Regions from separate parts of the Microbispora sitophila genome, predicted to be linked through region 1. Evidence: predicted binding sites of a transcription regulator. Region 1 holds the regulator's gene; each other region holds the start of a gene.

Region 1 (4,638 bases):
CTGTCGTCGTCACGCAGGAACTTCAGCAGGTTGATCGACGCGAGGTTGCACGAGGAGTTGTCCAGGTGGACATACTCCGAGCAGGGGTTGCTGGCCGTGATACGCCCGGTCTCCGGGCAGGTGTGCCAGTCGTTGATCGTGTCGTCGTACTGCACGCCGGGGTCGGCGCACTCCCAGGCGGCCTGGGCCATCTTGCGGAACAGCGACCGGGCCTCGACCTCCTCGATGACCTCGCCGGTCAGCCGGGCCCGCAGGCCGAACTTCCCGCCGGCCTCGACCGCGCGCATGAACTCGTCGGAGACCCGCACCGAGTTGTTGGCGTTCTGGTACTGGACGGAGACGATGTCCTTGCCGCCGAGGTCCATGTCGAACCCGGCGTCGCGCAGCGCGCGGATCTTGTCCTCCTCGCGCGCCTTGGTCTCGATGAACTCCTCGATGTCGGGGTGGTCCACGTCGAGGACGACCATCTTGGCCGCCCTGCGGGTGGCGCCGCCCGACTTGATGGTGCCGGCGGAGGCGTCGGCGCCGCGCATGAAGGAGACCGGGCCGCTGGCCGTGCCGCCGCTGGACAGGAGCTCCTTGGAGGAGCGGATGCGGGAGAGGTTGACCCCGGAGCCGGAGCCGCCCTTGAAGATCACGCCCTCTTCCTTGTACCAGTCGAGGATCGACTCCATCGTGTCGTCCACGGCCAGGATGAAGCAGGCGCTCACCTGCTGGGGCGAGCGGGTGCCGACGTTGAACCACACCGGGGAGTTGAAGCTGAAGATCTGGTGGATCAGCGCGTGCTTGAGCTCGTGGTCGAAGATCTCCGCGTCCTCCTCGGAGGCGAAGTAGCCGTTCTCGACGCCGGTCCTGGTGTAGACGCCCACGACCCGGTCGACGAGCTGCTTGAGGCTCGACTCGCGCTGCGGGGTGCCCACGGCCCCGCGGAAGTACTTGGTGGTGACGATGTTGGCCGCGTTGACCGACCAGAAGTCCGGGAACTCCACGCCGTGCTGCTCGAAGTTGACCGAGCCGTCCCGCCAGTTCGTCATCACGACGTCGCGCCGCTCCCAGCGGACCTCGTCGTACGGGTGGACACCCGGGGTGGTGAAGACGCGCTTCATCTTCAAGCCCTTGCGCGGGCGCTTGCCCGCCCGGCCCCCCGCGCCCGATACGGTTCCGCTCACGGTCTCCGTCATGATTTCCCCCTCCCAGGGGCCGGTGGAGCCCCTCTTTCGGACCACGCTCGTTACAACCTCATCGTCGCGCCGCGGCCACCGCACCCGCGCCGTGCCGCCGCCTTCGCCCCGTCCCGGTCTCCCGGGAGGCGCTCACTCCTCGATCGGCTCCCGGTCGCCTCTGGCCGCCCTGAGCCGCTCGATCTCCGCCTCGAAGTCGGCCAGCGTCTCGAATCCCCGGTAGACCGACGCGAAGCGCAGGTAAGCCACCTCGTCGAGGTCGCGGAGCGGACCCAGGATGGCCAGGCCCACCTCGTGGGAGGCGATCTCGGCCGCGCCGGTGCCCCGGATGCTCTCCTCGACGCGCTGCCCGAGCTGGGCGAGGGAGTCCTCGCTGACCGGGCGTCCCTGGCAGGCCCGCCGCACGCCGGCGATGACCTTCTCCCGGGAGAACGGCTCGGTGACTCCGCTGCGCTTGCTCACCATCAGCAGCACGGTCTCCTGGGTGGTGAACCTGCGCCCGCACTCGGGACAGGTGCGCCGGCGGCGAATCGCCGCCCCGTCTTCGGCCGCACGGCTGTCCACGACCCGGGTGTCCGGGTGGCGACAGAACGGACAGTGCACTTCATCGCCTCCCTGAACGCACATCCCGAACACAAGGTGTGGTGAACTTACACCGCTGTGACTACTAGATGTTGTGGTCCAACCGTAGGAGTGCCCGACCTTGAACGCAAGTCGAACCGGCCACGGGAGGGGAAGTGCCTGTTCGGCGCGCGTGTCGCACCTCCAGTCACCGCCGCATCACCTGCCCCGCGGGTCGCGGAATACGCCCTTTACGCGCTTTTCCCGGCCCATTTCCGTACGGCTTCTGACCTGGGCGTACAGCGCCCAGAGAAGATCGGGTAAATCGAACACGGGATCGATCGAACTCCCGTACGATGAGGTGGATGGACGGCGAGATCGGCGATTTCGCTGGATATCGAACAATTGTTTGACGGTGATCTTGAATCGCGGTACGGTCGCTCTGTGCGACATGAGGAACACGGATTGAGAGGTGGCATCGTGAGTGACCGAAGTGAGCAAGCGGATGGCGTCAGCGACCTCGCGGTTCGCAGGCGCGACTCGCTTGGCCTCACCCCCAGGCAGCGGAAGATCCTCGAGGTGATCCGCGACTCGGTCCAGCAGCGCGGCTATCCGCCGTCCATGCGGGAGATCGGGGAAGCGGTCCAGCTGACCAGCACCTCCAGCGTGTCGCACCAGCTCACGGCGCTCCAGCGTAAGGGCTACCTCCGGCGTGACCCGCATCGGCCCCGGGCCCTGGAGGTCCGGCTGCCGGGCGAGCCGGTGCTGTGGGTGGACCCGGACGCCACCTCCGAGGAGGAGGCCGGGTTCAACCGGCCCACCGCGGCCTACGTGCCGCTGGTCGGCCGCATCGCGGCCGGTGGTCCCATCCTCGCCGAGCAGAGCATCGAGGACGTGTTCGCGCTGCCCAAGCAGCTCGTGGGCGAGGGCACGCTGTTCCTGCTCCAGGTCTCCGGTGACTCGATGATCGAGGCCGCCATCGCCGACGGCGACTGGGTCGTGGTGCGGCAGCAGCCGGTCGCCGACAACGGCGACATCGTGGCCGCCATGATCGACGGCGAGGCCACCGTGAAGACGTTCAAGCGCAAGGACGGGCACGTGTGGCTGGTGCCGCACAACCCCAACTACGAGCCGATCCCCGGTGACGAGGCCACCGTGCTCGGCAAGGTCACGGCCGTCCTGCGCAAGCTGTAACCGTCCGCCGGTTCCGGACGCCGCACAGGGGACAAGCCCGGCGCTCTCGTGAGCGCCGGGCTTGTGCTGCTGTGCCGTGTTCGGTTCGCCGTCAGGAGGCGGTGCAGCTCACCGGCGACGGGACGCCGTTGGTGCCCGACCAGGTGCCGTTGAAGCCGAACGTGGTCGAGGCCCCGGCGCCCAGCGCGCCGTTGTAGGACAGGTTCGTCACCGTGACGTTGGCTCCGCTCGCGCTGAGCGTGCCGCTCCAGAGCTGGCTGATGCTCTGGCCGTTCGGGAAGGCCCACTTCACGGTCCAGCCCGAGATGGCGGACGACCCCGCCTTGACCGTGACCTCGCCCTGGAAGCCGCCGGGATACTGGTTGGCGACCTTGTATGTGGCGGTGCACGTCTTCCCGCCCGGCGACGAAGGGGACGCGGACGGCGACGCGGAGGGAGACGCCGACGGCGAGACCGACGGGGACACGCTCGGCGAGGCCGAGGGCGACACCGGCGGCGTCGGGTTGCCGCCCGTGGGCGGGATCAGGTAGGGCGAGATGATGCTCTGCTTGGCCTGGTCGACCGTCGCCCAGTCGTCCTTCAGGATGCCGCCCGTGTCACCCGAGTTGGGGTTCCACGACCAGTAGGTGAACGACATGCCGTTCACCCCGCTGCCCATGTACTTCATGAGCTCCTGGAGCCAGATCTTGTCGATGTTGCTGGCCAGCGTGGTGCCGAACTCGCCGACCATGATCGGCGCGATGTTCTGCTTGTACAGGTAGCCCCAGTACTTGTCCCAGACGGCCGGCATGTTGGCCGGGTACGACGGGTCGTCGAACCACGCCTGGTGGTAGACCGACGTGGCGTACTCGTGGGGCGAGTAGACGAGCCGGTTGGCCACGTTCAGCCGCACCGGGTACTGCCCGGCCTTGGTGAGGTTGCCGCCCCACCAGCCGCAGTCCTCGTCGTTGCTGGTGTCGTTGTCCCAGACGTTGGACAGGCCGCCGCTCGGGCAGCTCACGCCCTCCACGAAGATCAGCCAGTTGGGCTGCACGGACAGGATGGCGTTGCCCGCGCGCTCGGCCGCCAGGCGCCAGTCACGCGACTCGTCGCCACAGCCCCAGCAGGAGCCGGTGGCGTTCGGGTTGGTGCCGTCGGCGTGCGGCTCGTTGTGCAGGTCGGCCCCGATGACGGTGGTGTTGCCGGCGTAGTGCTGGGCCAGCGACTTCCAGTCGCTGATCCAGGTGGACTCGGGGACGCCCGAGGTGTACCACAACGCCGTCTGGCCCGCGCTGGTCGGGCGGTGCCGGTCGAGGATTATCCGCATGCCCTTCTGGCCCGCGTAGTCCACGACCTTGTCGAGGATCTGCAGCGGGGACAGGCCGATCAGGTCGGGGTTGGAGTACGTGTTGACGCTCGTCGCCTGCGCGCCCGGCTTCAGCGCGTCGTCCGAGAACGGCACCCGGATCGTGTTGTAGCCCAGGTTCGCCATGAGGTCGAGCTGGCTCTTCCACGGGTTGTTCGCCCACAACCCGTGGAAGGTCTTGTTGTCGGTCTCCATGCCGAACCAGTTGATGCCGGTCAGCCGGACCGTGGCGCCGGTGCTGTCGACGATCTTGTTCCCGCTGGTGTGCAGGTAGCCGGTGCCCGTACCGGCGGCGTTCGCCGGCGAACCGGTGACGACGAGAACGGTCGCCGCCATCGCGGCGGCGGTCGCCAGCCC
Region 2 (4,638 bases), on a different contig from region 1:
GCTGCGGCTGCGGATCAAGGAGGGCATGCCCGCCTACGGCTCGTGCGCCGGGATGATCATGCTGGCCGACCGTATCGAGGGCGGCATCGAGGGCCAGGAGACGCTGGGCGGCATCGACATGGTGGTCCGGCGCAACGCCTTCGGCCGCCAGGTCGACTCGTTCGAGGGAGATCTCGACTTCGCCGGGCGCGGAACGATCAGGGCCGTCTTCATCCGCGCCCCCTGGGTCGAGTCCGTGGGGCCCGACGTGGAGGTGCTGGGCCGCACCGAAGCTGGGGATAGGATCGTCGCGGTCCGACAGGGACCGTTGCTCGCGACGTCCTTCCACCCGGAGCTGACCGGCGACGCGCGGGTGCACTCGTATTTTGTCGAAATGGTGAGGGAGCTCTAGGCGATGTCCGGCCACTCCAAATGGGCGACGACGAAGCACAAGAAGGCGGCGCTGGACTCCAAGCGCGGCAAGCTTTTCGCCAAGCTCATCAAGAACATCGAGGTCGCGGCCAGGACCGGCGGGCCCGACCCGGACGGCAACCCCACGCTGTTCGACGCCATCACCAAGGCCAGGAAGAACTCGGTCCCGATCGACAACATCGAGCGGGCCCGCAAGCGCGGCGGCGGCCTCGAGGCCGGCGGCGCCGACTGGCAGACGATCATGTACGAGGGCTACGCCCCGGGCGGCGTCGCGGTCCTCATCGAGTGCCTCACCGACAACCGCAACCGCGCGGCGTCCGAGGTGCGCGTGGCGCTGACCCGCAACGGCGGTTCGCTCGCCGACCCCGGCTCGGTGTCGTACATGTTCAACCGCAAGGGCGTCGTGATCGTCCCCAAGGGGTCGCTGACCGAGGACGACGTGCTCATGGCCGTCCTCGACGCGGGGGCCGAGGAGGTCAACGACCTCGGCGAGAACTTCGAGGTGGTCTGCGAGGCCTCCGACCTGATCCCCGTGCGCAAGGCGCTGCAGGACGCGGGCATCGACTACGAGTCGGCCGAGATGAGCTTCGTCCCCACGCTCAACGTCCCCCTCGACGAGGAGGGCGCCCGCAAGGTCTTCAAGCTCATCGACGCGCTCGAGGACAGCGACGACGTGCAGAACGTCTGGGCGAACTTCGACGTGAGCGACGAGGTCATGGAGAAGGTCGAGGCCTGACTCCGGAGCCGGGCAGGGGGGCGGAAAACCGGTGGCACAGGCCGCCGGGGCCCGCATAGCTTGGCCGGTTGTGGAAATCCGTCATCTCACGAGCGACGACCTGGACGCCGTCCTCGACAACCGCAGGCGCGCCTTCGGCCCCTTGTCCGGCGGCGCCGCCGAGACCTGGCGCAAGCTCGTCTCCCCGATGCTGCCCGAAGGCCGTTTCCTGGGCGCCTTCGACGGCTCCCGTCTCCTCGGCGCGGCCAGGGTCAACCCGTACGTCCAGTGGTGGCACGGCCGCCCGCTGTCCATGGGCGGCGTGGCGAGCGTGACGGTGGCGCCGGAGGACCGCGGCAGGGGAGTGGGCCGGGCGCTCATGGACGCGGTGATCGAGCGCTGCGCGGAGCTCGGCCACGCGGTCTCCGCGCTCTACCCGGCCACCACGCCGCTGTACCGGAGCGCGGGCTACGAGCACGCCGGCGTGCTCCAGCGGATCACCCTGCCCTCCGAGGCGCTGCGCACGCTGGACGGCCCCGGCGGCGCGGCCGGCGCGGTCAAGCTGCGCCGGATGGGTCCCGCCGACGCGGCCGAGCTCGTGGCCCTGATCGGCAGGCTGCACGCCGCCACGCGCGCGAGCGGGCCGCTGTGCTTCGACGAGCGGACCTGGCGGCTGTGGCTGGAGGACGACGACGACTTCTGCTACCTGGCCGAGGACGGGTTCGTCGTCTACCGGTGGAGCGACGGGAACATCGAGGTCGACAACCTGCTGGCGGGGTCGGAGGCGACGGCCCGGGCCCTGTGGTCGATGGTCGGCAGCGCCTCGTCCGTCGCGAGGTCGGTGACCGCCTGCGCCGACCCGGCCGACCCGGTGCTCTGGATGCTGCGGGAGCGGTCGAAGGACGAGGTCACCCAGACCCGGTGGATGTTCCGGCTGATCGACCTGCCCGCCGCGGTCGAGGGGCGCGGCTTCCCCGCCGGGGTCCGCGTCGAGACCCCCGTCGAGGTGACCGACTCCCGGCGCCCGGGCAACGCGGGCGACTGGCTGCTGCGGGTGGACGGCGGCTCCGGCTCCGTGACCCGGCGGGACGCGCCTTCCGGGGACGCGACGCGGCTCACGATCGGCGGGATGTCCGCGCTGTTCGCCGGCGTGCCCACGGCCACGCTCCGCCGTGCCGGCCTGCTGACCGGCGGCTCTCCCGACGCCGACGACGCGCTGGACGCCGCGTTCGGCTGCACCGCGTACATGATCGACTACTTCTGACGCACCCGCGCGGCCGCTGATCGCGATAGAGTGACCGACCGAACAGATGTTCGGCGCAGTGGCGGCCGCGCGGTGGCCGCGCCGCCGGGATCAGGGAGGCGTGCCGGTGCGGTTGCCCCAACTGCGGGTGATGGGCGTGGACCCGGGGCTGACGCGGTGCGGTCTCGGCGCCGTGGAGGGCCGTCCGGGCGCGCCGCTGAGCCTGCTGTCGGTCGGGGTGGTCCGCACCCCGGCCGACGACGACATCGGGTCCCGGCTGGTCGTCATCGAGGCGGAGATCGAGCGCTGGCTCGACGAGATCAGGCCCGACGCGGTCGCCGTCGAACGGGTCTTCGCCCAGCACAACGTCCGTACGGTCATGGGGACGGCCCAGGCGTCGGCCGTCGCGATCGTCTGCGCCGCCCGGCGGGGGCTGCCGGTCGCGCTGCACACGCCGAGCGAGGTCAAGGCCGCCATCACGGGCAACGGCAACGCCGACAAGAAGCAGGTCGGCACGATGGTCACCCGGCTGCTGCGGCTCGACGCCATGCCCAAGCCCGCGGACGCGGCCGACGCGCTCGCCCTCGCCATCTGTCACGTCTGGCGCGGCGGCGTGCAGCACCGCCTAGCCGACGCCCTGGCCCGGGCCCGTTCCGGGGGTGCGGGCCCCGCGAGCTCTGGTAGGACTGTGAGGCCCGGCGAAGTCGCGGCCGGGCGTCCGGACCGGGGAGGGAACACGCGGTGATCGCATCCGTTGCGGGGCAGGTGGCGGCGATCGGGGCCGACAGCGCCGTGGTCGAGGTGGGCGGCGTCGGGATGCTCGTCCACTGCACCCCGGGCACCCTGGCCGGGCTGCGGGTCGGCGAACCCGCCCGGCTGTCCACCTCGCTCGTGGTCCGCGAGGATTCGCTCACGCTGTACGGCTTCGCCTCCGACGACGAGCGCACGGTCTTCGAACTGCTCCAGACGGCCAGCGGGGTCGGGCCGCGCCTGGCCCTGGCCATGCTCGCGGTCCACGCGCCCAACGCGCTGCGGGTCGCGGTGGCGAGCGCCGACATCAAGGCCCTGACGATGGTGCCTGGCATCGGCCAGAAGGGCGCGCAGCGCATCGTGCTTGAACTCAAGGACAAGCTCGGCGCCCCGGCGGCGGCCGTCGACGCCGCGCTGAACGGCGCGGCGGCGGCGCCCGTCTGGCGCGACCAGGTCCACGCGGGACTGGTCGGGCTCGGCTACTCGTCCAGGGACGCCGACGAGGCGCTCGCGGCGGTCACCGCGGAGGCCGAGGCGGAGGTCGCGGCCGGCCGCAGCCCCCAGGTGGCGTCGCTGCTCAAGTCCGCCCTGCGGGCGCTGAGCGTGCGGTGACCTCGTGACGGGCCGCGCCTCGCCCCGTGCGGGGCGCGCGGCGGGCTGATGGTTCGATGAAATTTTCACCGGGAAGCGGACGGGTCCCGGCAGGCCGAGCGGATGGTGTCGAGTGAGCTTCGAGCGGGATCTCGTGTCGCCGGAACCCGAGGGCGACGAGCGGGCGATCGAGGCCGCGCTGCGTCCCCGGCGCCTGGACGAGTTCATCGGCCAGGGCCGGGTGCGCGAGCAGCTGTCGCTGGTGCTGGAGAGCGCCCTGCGCCGCAACCGCCCGCCCGACCACGTCCTGATGAGCGGCGGCCCCGGGCTCGGCAAGACGACGCTCGCGATGATCATCGCCTCGGAGCTCGGCGCGCCGCTGCGGATGACCTCGGGCCCGGCGCTGGAGCGCGCGGGCGATCTCGCCGCGATCCTGTCCACGCTGACCGAGGGCGAGGTCCTGTTCATCGACGAGATCCACCGCATGGCCCGCCCGGCCGAGGAGATGCTCTACCTCGCCATGGAGGACTTCCGGGTGGACATCGTCGTCGGCAAGGGCCCAGGCGCCACCTCGATCCCCCTCGACATCGCCCCGTTCACGCTGGTCGGGGCCACCACCCGGGCGGGGCTGCTGCCCGCGCCGCTGCGCGACAGGTTCGGCTTCACCGCCCACATGGACTTCTACGAGGTCGCCGAGCTCGAGCAGGTGCTGCGGCGCTCCGCGCGGCTGCTGTCGGTGGAGTTGCCGGACGAGGGCGCCCACGAGATCGCTCGCCGCTCGCGCGGCACGCCTCGCATCGCCAACCGCCTGCTCCGGCGGGTGCGCGACTTCGCCGAGGTCCGCGCGGAGGGCGTGATCACCCGTGAGATCGCGGCGGCGGCGCTCAACCTGTACGAGGTCGACGCCGAGGGGCTGGACCGGCTCGAC
Region 3 (4,638 bases), on a different contig from region 1:
CCGGCACCGCGATCGAGGTGCGGCCCATCCTCGGCGGACGCCTCCGTGGCGCTTGACGCCGTCTTCCGCGACCAGTGGGGTCGCGTGCTGGCCACACTGGTCGGGATCCTCGGCGACATAGAACTGGCCGAGGACGCGGCCGCCGAAGCGTTCGCCGTCGCCGCCGAACGCTGGCCACGCGACGGGGAACCGGCCAACCCCACCGGCTGGCTCATCACCACCGCGCGCAACCGCGCCATCGACCACCTGCGCCGCCGGCAGGTCCTGGCCGACAAGACGAAGTTGCTCACCCGCGACATCGAGACGGGGTCACAGCCACCGGAGGCACCCATGGATGACGCCGCCATCCCGGACGAGCGACTGGAGCTGATCTTCACCTGCTGTCACCCGGCGCTCGCCCTCGAGGCGCAGGTGGCGCTCACCCTGCGCACCCTCGGCGGCCTGTCCACCGACGAGATCGCGCTGGCGTTCCTCGTCCCATTCGAGACCATGAGCAAGCGGCTGACCAGGGCCAAACACAAGATCCGCGACGCGGGCATCCGGTTCGCCGTGCCGCCCGATCACCAGTTGCCCGACCGGCTGGCGGCCGTCCTCGCCGTGGTCTATCTGATCTTCAACCAGGGCTGGGGCGGCGGCCGCGTCGACCTTACCGCGGAAGCGATCCACCTCGGCCGGGCGCTCGCCGGCCTGATGCCTGACGAACCTGAAGTACTCGCGCTGCTGGCGCTGATGCTGCTGCACGACGCGCGCAAAGCGGCCCGCCTGCGCGACGGGCGGATCGTCCCCCTCGACGACCAGGACCGTACTCTGTGGGACACGCGGCAGATCGACGAGGGCCTGGCGCTGTTGCGGCGGGCCATGGCACGAGGCCGCCCCGGGCCCTACCTGGTCCAAGCGGCCATCGCCGACCTGCACCTGCATGAGCCCCGCGACTGGCGGCAGATCGCCGCGCTGTACCAGACGCTCGCCCGGCAGACCCGTTCTTCGATCGTCGAAATGAACCGGGCCATCGCCGTGGCCGAGATCGACGGGCCCGAAGCCGGCCTGGCCATCCTCGACCGCCTCGACCTCGGCCACTACCGGTACTTCCACGCCACCCGCGCAGAGTTCCTGCGTCGCGCCGGCCGCGCCGCCGAGGCTCACCACGCCTACCGCCGGGCGCTCGACCTCGCGCAGACCGAGCCGGAACGGCGCTTCCTCGCCGAGCGGCTGGGCGAGACCGCGCCCTCCGTCCGGACAGAACCCGGCAGCGCCGGCTCATGACGGGCTCGGCACCGGCCTGGTCGGCGAGGTCCTGAACGCGGCTACACCGGGAGAGCCGCGGCGTCGTGCCGCAGGGCCATGACCAGCAAGGTCGCGATCAACGTGGCGATGAGCAGCCAGCTCACCGCGATGATCACGGTGGAGCGGCCCGGCCGGCGACGGCCCGCACCCCGCCCCTGCCGCCCGCGCCCCGCACGGTGGTTGAACGACTCGAGCCTGGCCGCAAGCTTCGGGTCCTCGTCGGTGAGGTGCCGCTCGATCATCGCCAGCATCCGCTCTTCGTCCTGCGACCAGGCCATCGCGCAACACTCCCAGAACGCAAGGTATGTGCCGACGTTCTGCCCAACGATGAAGATCGTTAGCCGTTTCCAGGGCCGCGATTTACGACGCGTTGCACGTTGCGATCTCCATCGAACCTCTGTTCTAATCAGAGAGTGCGGTGGGACGGGCTGCGCCTCGACGTGGGCATGGACACAGGGGACGGCGGGCAAGACGGCGGGCGGGGCGAGACGACGCCCCTGTTCGCCCGGTCGGCCGTGACGCGGACCTTCGACACCCCGGAGTTCCGGGGCGTGACGTTCTACGAGATCCACGCGCGGTCGATCATCAATCGGGTCCCCTCGGCCAGCCGGGTCCCGTTCGAATGGACGATCAATCCCTACCGGGGCTGCACCCATGCGTGCACGTACTGCTTCGCCCGCAGGACGCACGAATACCTCGACCTGGACTCCGGCCGCGACTTCGACTCGAAGATCATCGTGAAGGTCAACGCCCCCGACCTCGTACGCAGGGAGCTGGCGGCGCCTCGATGGGGCGGGCACCCCATCGCGATGGGGACCAACGTCGACTGCTACCAGCGGGCCGAGGGCCGCTACCAGCTGATGCCGGGCATCCTCGCGGCCCTGCGGGACGCCCGCAACCCGTTCTCGATCCTCACCAAGGGCTCGCTGATCCTGCGCGACCTCGACCTGCTCGCCGAGGCGGCCGAGGTGACCGACGTCAGCACCGCCGTTTCGGTCGGATTCACGGACGAGTCGCTGTGGCGGGCCGTCGAGCCCGGCACCCCGTCACCGCGCAAGCGGCTGGAGGTGTGCGCCACGCTGAACGAGCACGGCATCCCGTGCGGCGTGCTCATGGCGCCGATCCTCCCCTATCTCTGCGACTCCCCGCGGGCGCTGGAGACCACCGTGCGCCGCATCGCCGAGACCGGCGCGACGCACGTCACACCGATCGTGCTCCACCTGCGGCCGGGCGCGCGCGAGTGGTTCATGGCCTGGCTGTCGCGCGAGCATCCCCGGCTCGTCCCCCGCTATCTGGAGCTGTACGGCCGGGGCGCCTACGCCCCCAAGGCATACCAGGAACGGATCAGCCAGGCCGTGCGCACGCTCGCCCGCGAGCACGGCATCGGCCGGTCGGCCCCGCGCGGGGGCGAAGCAGCAGGAGCGCGCGGCGATCGAGCAGCAGAGGCGCGCGGCGCCGGTGTTGGGCAGCGGCCCGGCGAGCGGCCGGTCCCCCCGCCCGCACCGGCCGCGACGCCCGAACAGCTCACGCTCCTTTAGGTAGCGGCCTTCCATCCGCAGGATTCCCGTGCAACCGGCCGCGCGGACCGCCACACGTCACGTACCCGGATCGGCGGGGGCGGCCCTGGCCGGGCCCGTCAGGTGCCGCCGGCCGGCGAGGGCGCGGTGAAGGCGCCGGCGGCTGCGGCGAGGGCGGCGGTTCTGGCCGCCTGGCCGGGCAGGCCGGGGTCGGGTGGTGTGCGGAGAAGCACCAGGTGGTGGTACACGGGTGCGGTGGCGGCGATGAGCAGTGGCCGGGCGTCGGTGTGCGGGGGGAGTTCGGCGCGCCGGATGGCCCGGTCGACGATGATCTCGCAGCGGACGTAGCGGTCCTCCCAGAGCCGCCGTTGGGCGTGCTCGGCCTTGTCGGAGCGGAACGAGGCGGCGATCAGGGCCGACACGATCGGCGGCTGTGCGGTCAGCGCGTCCTGGATCTCACGGTTCAGCGCCGCCAGGTCGCCCTCCAGGGAGCCGGTGTCCGGGGGTTGCCAGGCGTCGTCACTGGCCGCGTCCAGGACGTCGGCGAGCAGCCCTCCGACATCTCCCCAGCGCCGGTACACCGTCGCACGGTGCACACCCGCGCGGGCGGCGACGGCGTCCATGCTGAGCCCGTCATAACCGCGTTCCCCGAGCTCCGCGAGGACCGCGTCGAGCACCTGCCTGCGGATACGGGCGGTACGGCCGCCGGGGCGGCGCCTGGACGGCGGCACGGGGCCGGAACCCTCGGGTTGTGGCGCTGAAGGAGTCATCGCTGGCGGTCCGGTTGCTCGGTGGGACGGCGTCGTGGCAGTATCTTAATGCATCAACTGTCGCAATAATGGAGTCGTCGATGCTCTCCCGAAGCGCTCGCCCGGCCGTGCGGCCTCTGACGGCCGCCCTGTCCCCGAGTGCTTCCGAGCGCCCGAATGCCCGCACAGATCACCGCTCTTGCCGTCGCCACGTCCTTCGCCCGCAGGCTCGCCCGTGACTCGGTGACCTGTTCGCTCATCGCGGGTCGGGATCGCCCGTGAGAACGAACTCGGCAAGACATCCCGCCGCGCCTGCCGCCCGGCTCTCGGCGCCGGTCGGCCGGCTCCTGTGGACTGCGCAGTCTCTCGCCCTGGCGCGCAAGCTCGGCGAGCCGTCAGAGGTCCTCAACGCCTGACGCGCCCAGGCCCGCGAACACCCCCTTGAAAGGAAACGACCGGTGATGCCGACCGTGCCCGCCGACCCGACCGTGCTGCATCCGATGCCCGAGCAGCCGCGGGTGGTGCTGCTCAAACCGCTGATCACCTCACCGCTGATCGAGGTCGGCGAGTTCTCCTACTACGACGACCCGGACGAGCCGACCGCCTTCGAGACCCGCAACGTGCTGTACCACTACGGGCCGGAGAAACTGGTCATCGGGAAGTTCTGCGCGCTGGGCGAGGGCGTGCGGTTCATCATGAACGGCGCCAACCATCGCATGGACGGCCCCTCGACGTTCCCCTTCCCGATCATGGGCGGCTCCTGGACGGAGCACTTCGACCTCGTCACCGGCCTGCCCGCACGGGGCGACACCGTGGTCGGCAACGACGTCTGGCTCGGATACCGGTCCATGGTGATGCCCGGCGTACGCATCGGTCACGGAGCGATCGTCGCCTCCGGATCCGTCGTCGTCGACGACGTCCCCGACTACGGCATCGTGGGCGGCAACCCCGCCCGGCTCATCCGCCGCCGCTACAGCGACGCGGACATCGAGCGTCTCCTCGCGGTGGCCTGGTGGGACTGGCCGCTCCAGCACATCACCGAATACCTCCGCACGATCATGTCCGGAAGCATCGACGACCTGGAGACC
Region 4 (4,638 bases), on a different contig from region 1:
CAAGAACGATCACGATCGTGTCCATGCGCGCTCACCCCTCACGACAACTCTTGGCAGGGGTCACACGCGCAGCACGGCAGCGCCCGGTGGCGTCACCAGGACAAATATCGTCGCAATGCCCGGACGCCCCGAGGGGCGACCGATATGGCCCGAAGGCCGGTCAATGTCTCTCGTCCGTCGTGGTACACCGTTATGGCAATCCGCGCTGCGCGGAGTAACTCCTCACTGCGGTCGAGATTAAGCGTCAGAGAGGTAACGAGCAAGCAAAGATGCCCTGTCAAGTGACTTTTGTGTGGTGCTATGGCTCACTCGAAGGTATCCGGAAGCCCATCTGACGGACTGCCTTCGGCCTCGATCGCCTCTCGGACCACACGGAAGGCGAGTCCCGGCGAGTAGCCCTTGCGGGCCAGCATGCCGACCAATCTTCGCATCCGTGCCTGCGGTTCCACCCCGCGGGTGGCGGCCAGCTTCCGATCCACCAGCCTGCGCGCGGTCTCGGCCTCCTCGTCCGGATCGAGCCGCCCGACGGCGTCCTTGACCGTCTCCTCGGCCACGCCGCGCTGTCGCAGCTCCTGGGCGAGCGCACGGCGGGCGAGCCCGCGACCGCTGTGCCGGGAGCTCACCCACGCGGCGGCGAACGCCTCGTCGTCGATGAGCCCGACCTCGGAGAACCGCTCCAGCACGGCGTTCGCCGCCTCCTCGGGCACGTCCCGCTTGCGCAGGGCGTCCGCGAGCTGGGCCCGGGTCTTGGGCGCCATCGTCAGTAGCCGCAGGCAGATCGCTCTCGCCACCGCCTCGGGATCGGCCGGCGGTCCCTCGCCCGCCGCGGTGCCCTCCTGCGGCCCGTCGGGAAGCCACCCGCCGGACCGCTTACGCTCTCGCCGGCCTCTCCGGGCTTCCTGGTCTGTCCGCGTTTCCCGCTCTCCCAGCCCCGCCCGGTCTCCCAGCGCTTCCCAGTCCGTCAGCGCATCCCGGTTTCCCAGCGCATCCTGGTCTCCCAGCGCTTCCCGGTCTCTCAGGCCTGCCCGGTCTCCCCGCCGACGGCCACGTCCCCGGCGGCGCCGTCCGGCCACATCGGCCTCCGAACCCGCTTCCGCCCGCACGGTCTCCGCGCGCCCCGTCTCCGCCCGCACGGTCTCCACCCGCCCGGCCTCCGCACGCCGAATCTCCGCGCGCAGGGCGGCGATCGTCGCGGACGCGTCCTCAATCGGCCCGTGCGGCTCTTCCGGCCCCCAGGGTCCCGAGTTCCAGTGCCCCGGCCCGATCTCGTCGTCCGGGCCGGGGGCCTCCGCGCGCCTCATGCCTGCGCTCAGACGTCACCCGGCTTGGGCGCGCTGGCCGCCTTGCTGCCCCGGCCGGACGTGGGGGCGGGCGGCGCCGCCGGAGCGGCGGGGGGCTCGCTCGGCGAGTCGAGCCGCGGCCCGACACCGAGCTTCTCCTTGATCTTCTTCTCGATCTCGTTGGCGATGTCGGGGTTGTTCTTCAGGAAGTTGCGGGCGTTCTCCTTGCCCTGCCCGAGCTGGTCGCCCTCGTACGTGTACCAGGCGCCGGCCTTGCGCACGAACCCGTGCTCGACGCCCATGTCGATCAGCCCGCCCTCGCGGGAGATGCCCATGCCGTACAGGATGTCGAAGTCGGCCTGGCGGAAGGGCGGGGCCATCTTGTTCTTGACGACCTTCACCCGGGTCCGGTTGCCGACCGGCTCGGTGCCGTCCTTGAGCGTCTCGATCCTGCGCACGTCGAGCCGCACCGACGCGTAGAACTTCAGCGCCTTACCACCCGTGGTGGTCTCGGGGCTTCCGAACATGACGCCGATCTTCTCGCGGAGCTGGTTGATGAAGATGGCGGTCGTGCGGGTCTGGTTCAGGGCGCCGGCGACCTTGCGCAGGGCCTGCGACATGAGGCGGGCCTGGAGGCCGACGTGGCTGTCGCCCATCTCGCCCTCGATCTCGGCCTTCGGCACGAGGGCCGCCACCGAGTCGATCACGATGATGTCGACGGCGCCGGAGCGGATCAGCATGTCCGCGATCTCCAGCGCCTGCTCACCGGTGTCCGGCTGGGAGACGAGCAACGCGTCGACGTCGACGCCCAGCTTCTTGGCGTACTCGGGGTCGAGGGCGTGCTCGGCGTCGATGAACGCGGCGATGCCGCCGCCCCTCTGGGCGTTGGCCACGGCGTGCAGGGCGACGGTCGTCTTACCGGAGGACTCGGGGCCGTACACCTCGACGATCCTGCCGCGGGGGAAGCCGCCGATGCCGAGGGCGACGTCGAGAGCGATGGAACCGGTGGGGATGACCTCGATCGGGGCACGCGCGTCGTCTCCGAGACGCATGACGCTGCCCTTGCCGAACTGCCGCTCGATTTGCGCGAGGGCGGTCTCAAGGGCCTTCTCGCGGTCGTTGATTGCCATTGGGTGCCCCCTGAAGGGTGGTCGTCTGCTCGGTCACCGAAAAGCTACGGGGTGCCACCGACATTTTCCGGAGCTTCCCGCAGCCCGCCCCGGAAGGCGGGCCGGGAGCCTGTCGCGCCCCGGCGACCTGACGGCGCGCACCCCGGCGGCGACCAGTCCAATATAGCCGAACGACTGTTCGATCACATGCCGAACCGCCGCCGAGCCCGCCGCCAAACGGCGTCCCGACCGCGCCGTTACATTCCCGGGCGTTACTCTGCCATGGTTGCCAGCGCGCTGACCTGGGACGATCCTTGTAGCAAAGCTGGATCTCCCCGCTGGAGGGGCCACGTGACGGGCACCGGCGACTACAGCGGACAGCGCCTGGCCCGCCTTGAGGCGCTCGCGGCGCGGCTCCCCGAGCACGGTCTCTCCGCGCGACTGCTCGGCACGGACGATCCGGTTTTGTCCGTATGGCACCCGGGCACCGGCAGGCAGACGATCGTCTTCGCGACGCCCGCCAAGGAAGGCTGGATGTTCCTGTGGGCACCGGGCGGCCAGGAGAGCGCCGACGACCCCGGCCGTGCGGCCGAACTGATCCGTCGGACGCTTTCCCGGCACCCCTGATCCTCGCGGCGGCGCCCCGCCCGTCAGCGAACGACTTCGCCCAGCTTGACTCGCGCGCCGGTGCGGAGCACCGCCCTCCGGTAGACGCGGGCCGCGCCCAGCAGGACGGCCACCACGGCCACGACCATGAGCGCTCCGGCGATGAGGATCTCCCCCAGCGGCACGTCGACGGCCGCCGTACGTACGGGCATGACCATCGAGGAGAACGGCGGCACGAACGACAGCACGCGCGCGACCGTGCCCGTCGGCTCGACGGCGGCGAAGTAGGCCGTCAGATAGGTGAGCATCATGAGCATGGTCATCGGCGTCAGGACGGTGTTGAGCTCCTCCTGCCGCGACACCAGGGAGCCGAAGGCGGCGGCGAGCGCCGAGAAGAAGGCGTAGCCCAGCACGAACCAGACGACCGCGCTGACCACGATGCCTCCCATCCCGGGCGGCAGGTCGGCCGTGAAGCCGGTCGCGAAGGACGCCGCCAGACCGGCGGCGATGACCACGACGAGGTTGACCAGGCCCAGCGAGCCCAGCCCCACGATCTTGCCGCCCAGGAGCTGCCAGGGGCGCACCGAGGTGAGCAGGATCTCCACGATGCGGCTGCCCTTCTCCTCCACCACGCCCATGGCGACGAACATCGAGGAGTAGATGAGCAGGAAGAACAGCACCATCACGATCAGCGTGGCGATGCCGGTGCGCACGCCCTGGTAGCGGGCGTCCGCGCCGACCGACTCCACCGTCAGCGGCGAGATCGTGAGGCCGGCCGCCTTGATCTGGGCGTCGCGGTGGGCGCTCTCCAGGACCAGCCCGAGCCGCTGGTCGAGTTCGCCGTTCGCGAGGACCTTGTCCCCGTTGATCAGGGCTGCGTCGAGGTCGCCGTCGATCACGGCCTTCCGCGCGGCCGCCTCGTCCGGCCACCGGGAGTACGCGAGCTGGGCCGCGGCCGGGGGCGCGTCGCCCACGACGCCCACGTCGTAGGTGTCGTCGCCGCCGAGGACCTTGGGCAGGAACGCCAGCGCGGCCACCAGGACGGCGCTGACCGCCAGACTGATCAGGTACGACTTCGTCCTGACGCGCGTGCGGATCTCCCGCTGGGCCACCAGCCACAGGCCGTTCATGCCACCGCCTCCCTGAAGATCTCGGCCAGCGTCGGCTGCCTGCGACCGAAGTGCTCCACCCTGCCCGCCCCGATCGCCGTACGCAGGATGTCCTGGTCGTCGCCCTCCTCGCACAGCAGGACGTCGCGGTCGCCCTCGCGGGTCAGCTCGCCGGGCAGGCCGTCGGCCCAGCCGGGCGCGGCGTCCCTGACCACGACCCGCAGCACCCCGCGGCCCTCCCGCTCGCGCAGCTCGCCGACCGGCCCGTACGCCACCATGCGGCCCGCCGAGATGATGCCCACCGAGTCGCAGAGCTGTTCGACCAGGTCGAGCTGGTGGCTGGAGAAGATCACCGGCACGCCCGCGGCGGCGCGGTCCTTGAGCACCTCCGCGAGCGCGTCGACCGCCAGCGGGTCGAGGCCCGAGAACGGCTCGTCGAGGATCAGCACCGCCGGCTCGTGGACGAGCGCGACGGCGAGCTGCACCCGCTGCTGGTTGCCGAGCGACAGCGCCTCCACGGCGTCGTCGCGCCGC

What was found. Region 1 encodes LexA, which represses DNA repair genes until DNA is damaged. Its sites were predicted from a motif close to TCGAACANNTGTTCGA; they were not measured.
Region 2: ruvC (crossover junction endodeoxyribonuclease RuvC) is a predicted target of LexA. The motif match lies at 2,429-2,444, and genes of this name have one in related genera.
Region 3: IL992_RS28305 (Rv2578c family radical SAM protein) is a predicted target of LexA. The motif match lies at 1,674-1,689, and genes of this name have one in related genera.
Region 4: recA (recombinase RecA) is a predicted target of LexA. The motif match lies at 2,577-2,592, and genes of this name have one in related genera.

The regions. Positions count from the first base shown of each region.
Region 1 covers NZ_JADBGC010000014.1:144,857-149,494, forward strand. Annotated here, with positions in the region: gene IL992_RS25615 (vitamin B12-dependent ribonucleotide reductase) at 1-1,181, opposite strand, end outside; gene nrdR (transcriptional regulator NrdR) at 1,314-1,784, opposite strand; gene lexA (transcriptional repressor LexA) at 2,220-2,936, shown strand; gene IL992_RS25630 (cellulase family glycosylhydrolase) at 3,028-4,638, opposite strand, start outside.
Region 2 covers NZ_JADBGC010000021.1:54,138-58,775, reverse strand. Annotated here, with positions in the region: gene pdxT (pyridoxal 5'-phosphate synthase glutaminase subunit PdxT) at 1-391, shown strand, start outside; gene IL992_RS32515 (YebC/PmpR family DNA-binding transcriptional regulator) at 395-1,147, shown strand; gene IL992_RS48585 (GNAT family N-acetyltransferase) at 1,218-2,390, shown strand; gene ruvC (crossover junction endodeoxyribonuclease RuvC) at 2,512-3,114, shown strand; gene ruvA (Holliday junction branch migration protein RuvA) at 3,111-3,731, shown strand; gene ruvB (Holliday junction branch migration DNA helicase RuvB) at 3,844-4,638, shown strand, end outside.
Region 3 covers NZ_JADBGC010000016.1:171,390-176,027, reverse strand. Annotated here, with positions in the region: gene IL992_RS28320 (YciI family protein) at 1-56, shown strand, start outside; gene IL992_RS28315 (RNA polymerase sigma factor) at 46-1,263, shown strand; gene IL992_RS28310 (DUF3040 domain-containing protein) at 1,305-1,562, opposite strand; gene IL992_RS28305 (Rv2578c family radical SAM protein) at 1,698-2,822, shown strand; gene IL992_RS28300 (TetR/AcrR family transcriptional regulator) at 2,921-3,532, opposite strand; gene IL992_RS28295 (CatB-related O-acetyltransferase) at 4,012-4,638, shown strand, end outside.
Region 4 covers NZ_JADBGC010000006.1:210,818-215,455, forward strand. Annotated here, with positions in the region: gene rny (ribonuclease Y) at 1-25, opposite strand, end outside; gene IL992_RS48915 (regulatory protein RecX) at 306-1,301, opposite strand; gene recA (recombinase RecA) at 1,310-2,410, opposite strand; gene IL992_RS13110 (hypothetical protein) at 2,741-3,016, shown strand; gene IL992_RS13115 (ABC transporter permease) at 3,040-4,125, opposite strand; gene IL992_RS13120 (ABC transporter ATP-binding protein) at 4,122-4,638, opposite strand, start outside.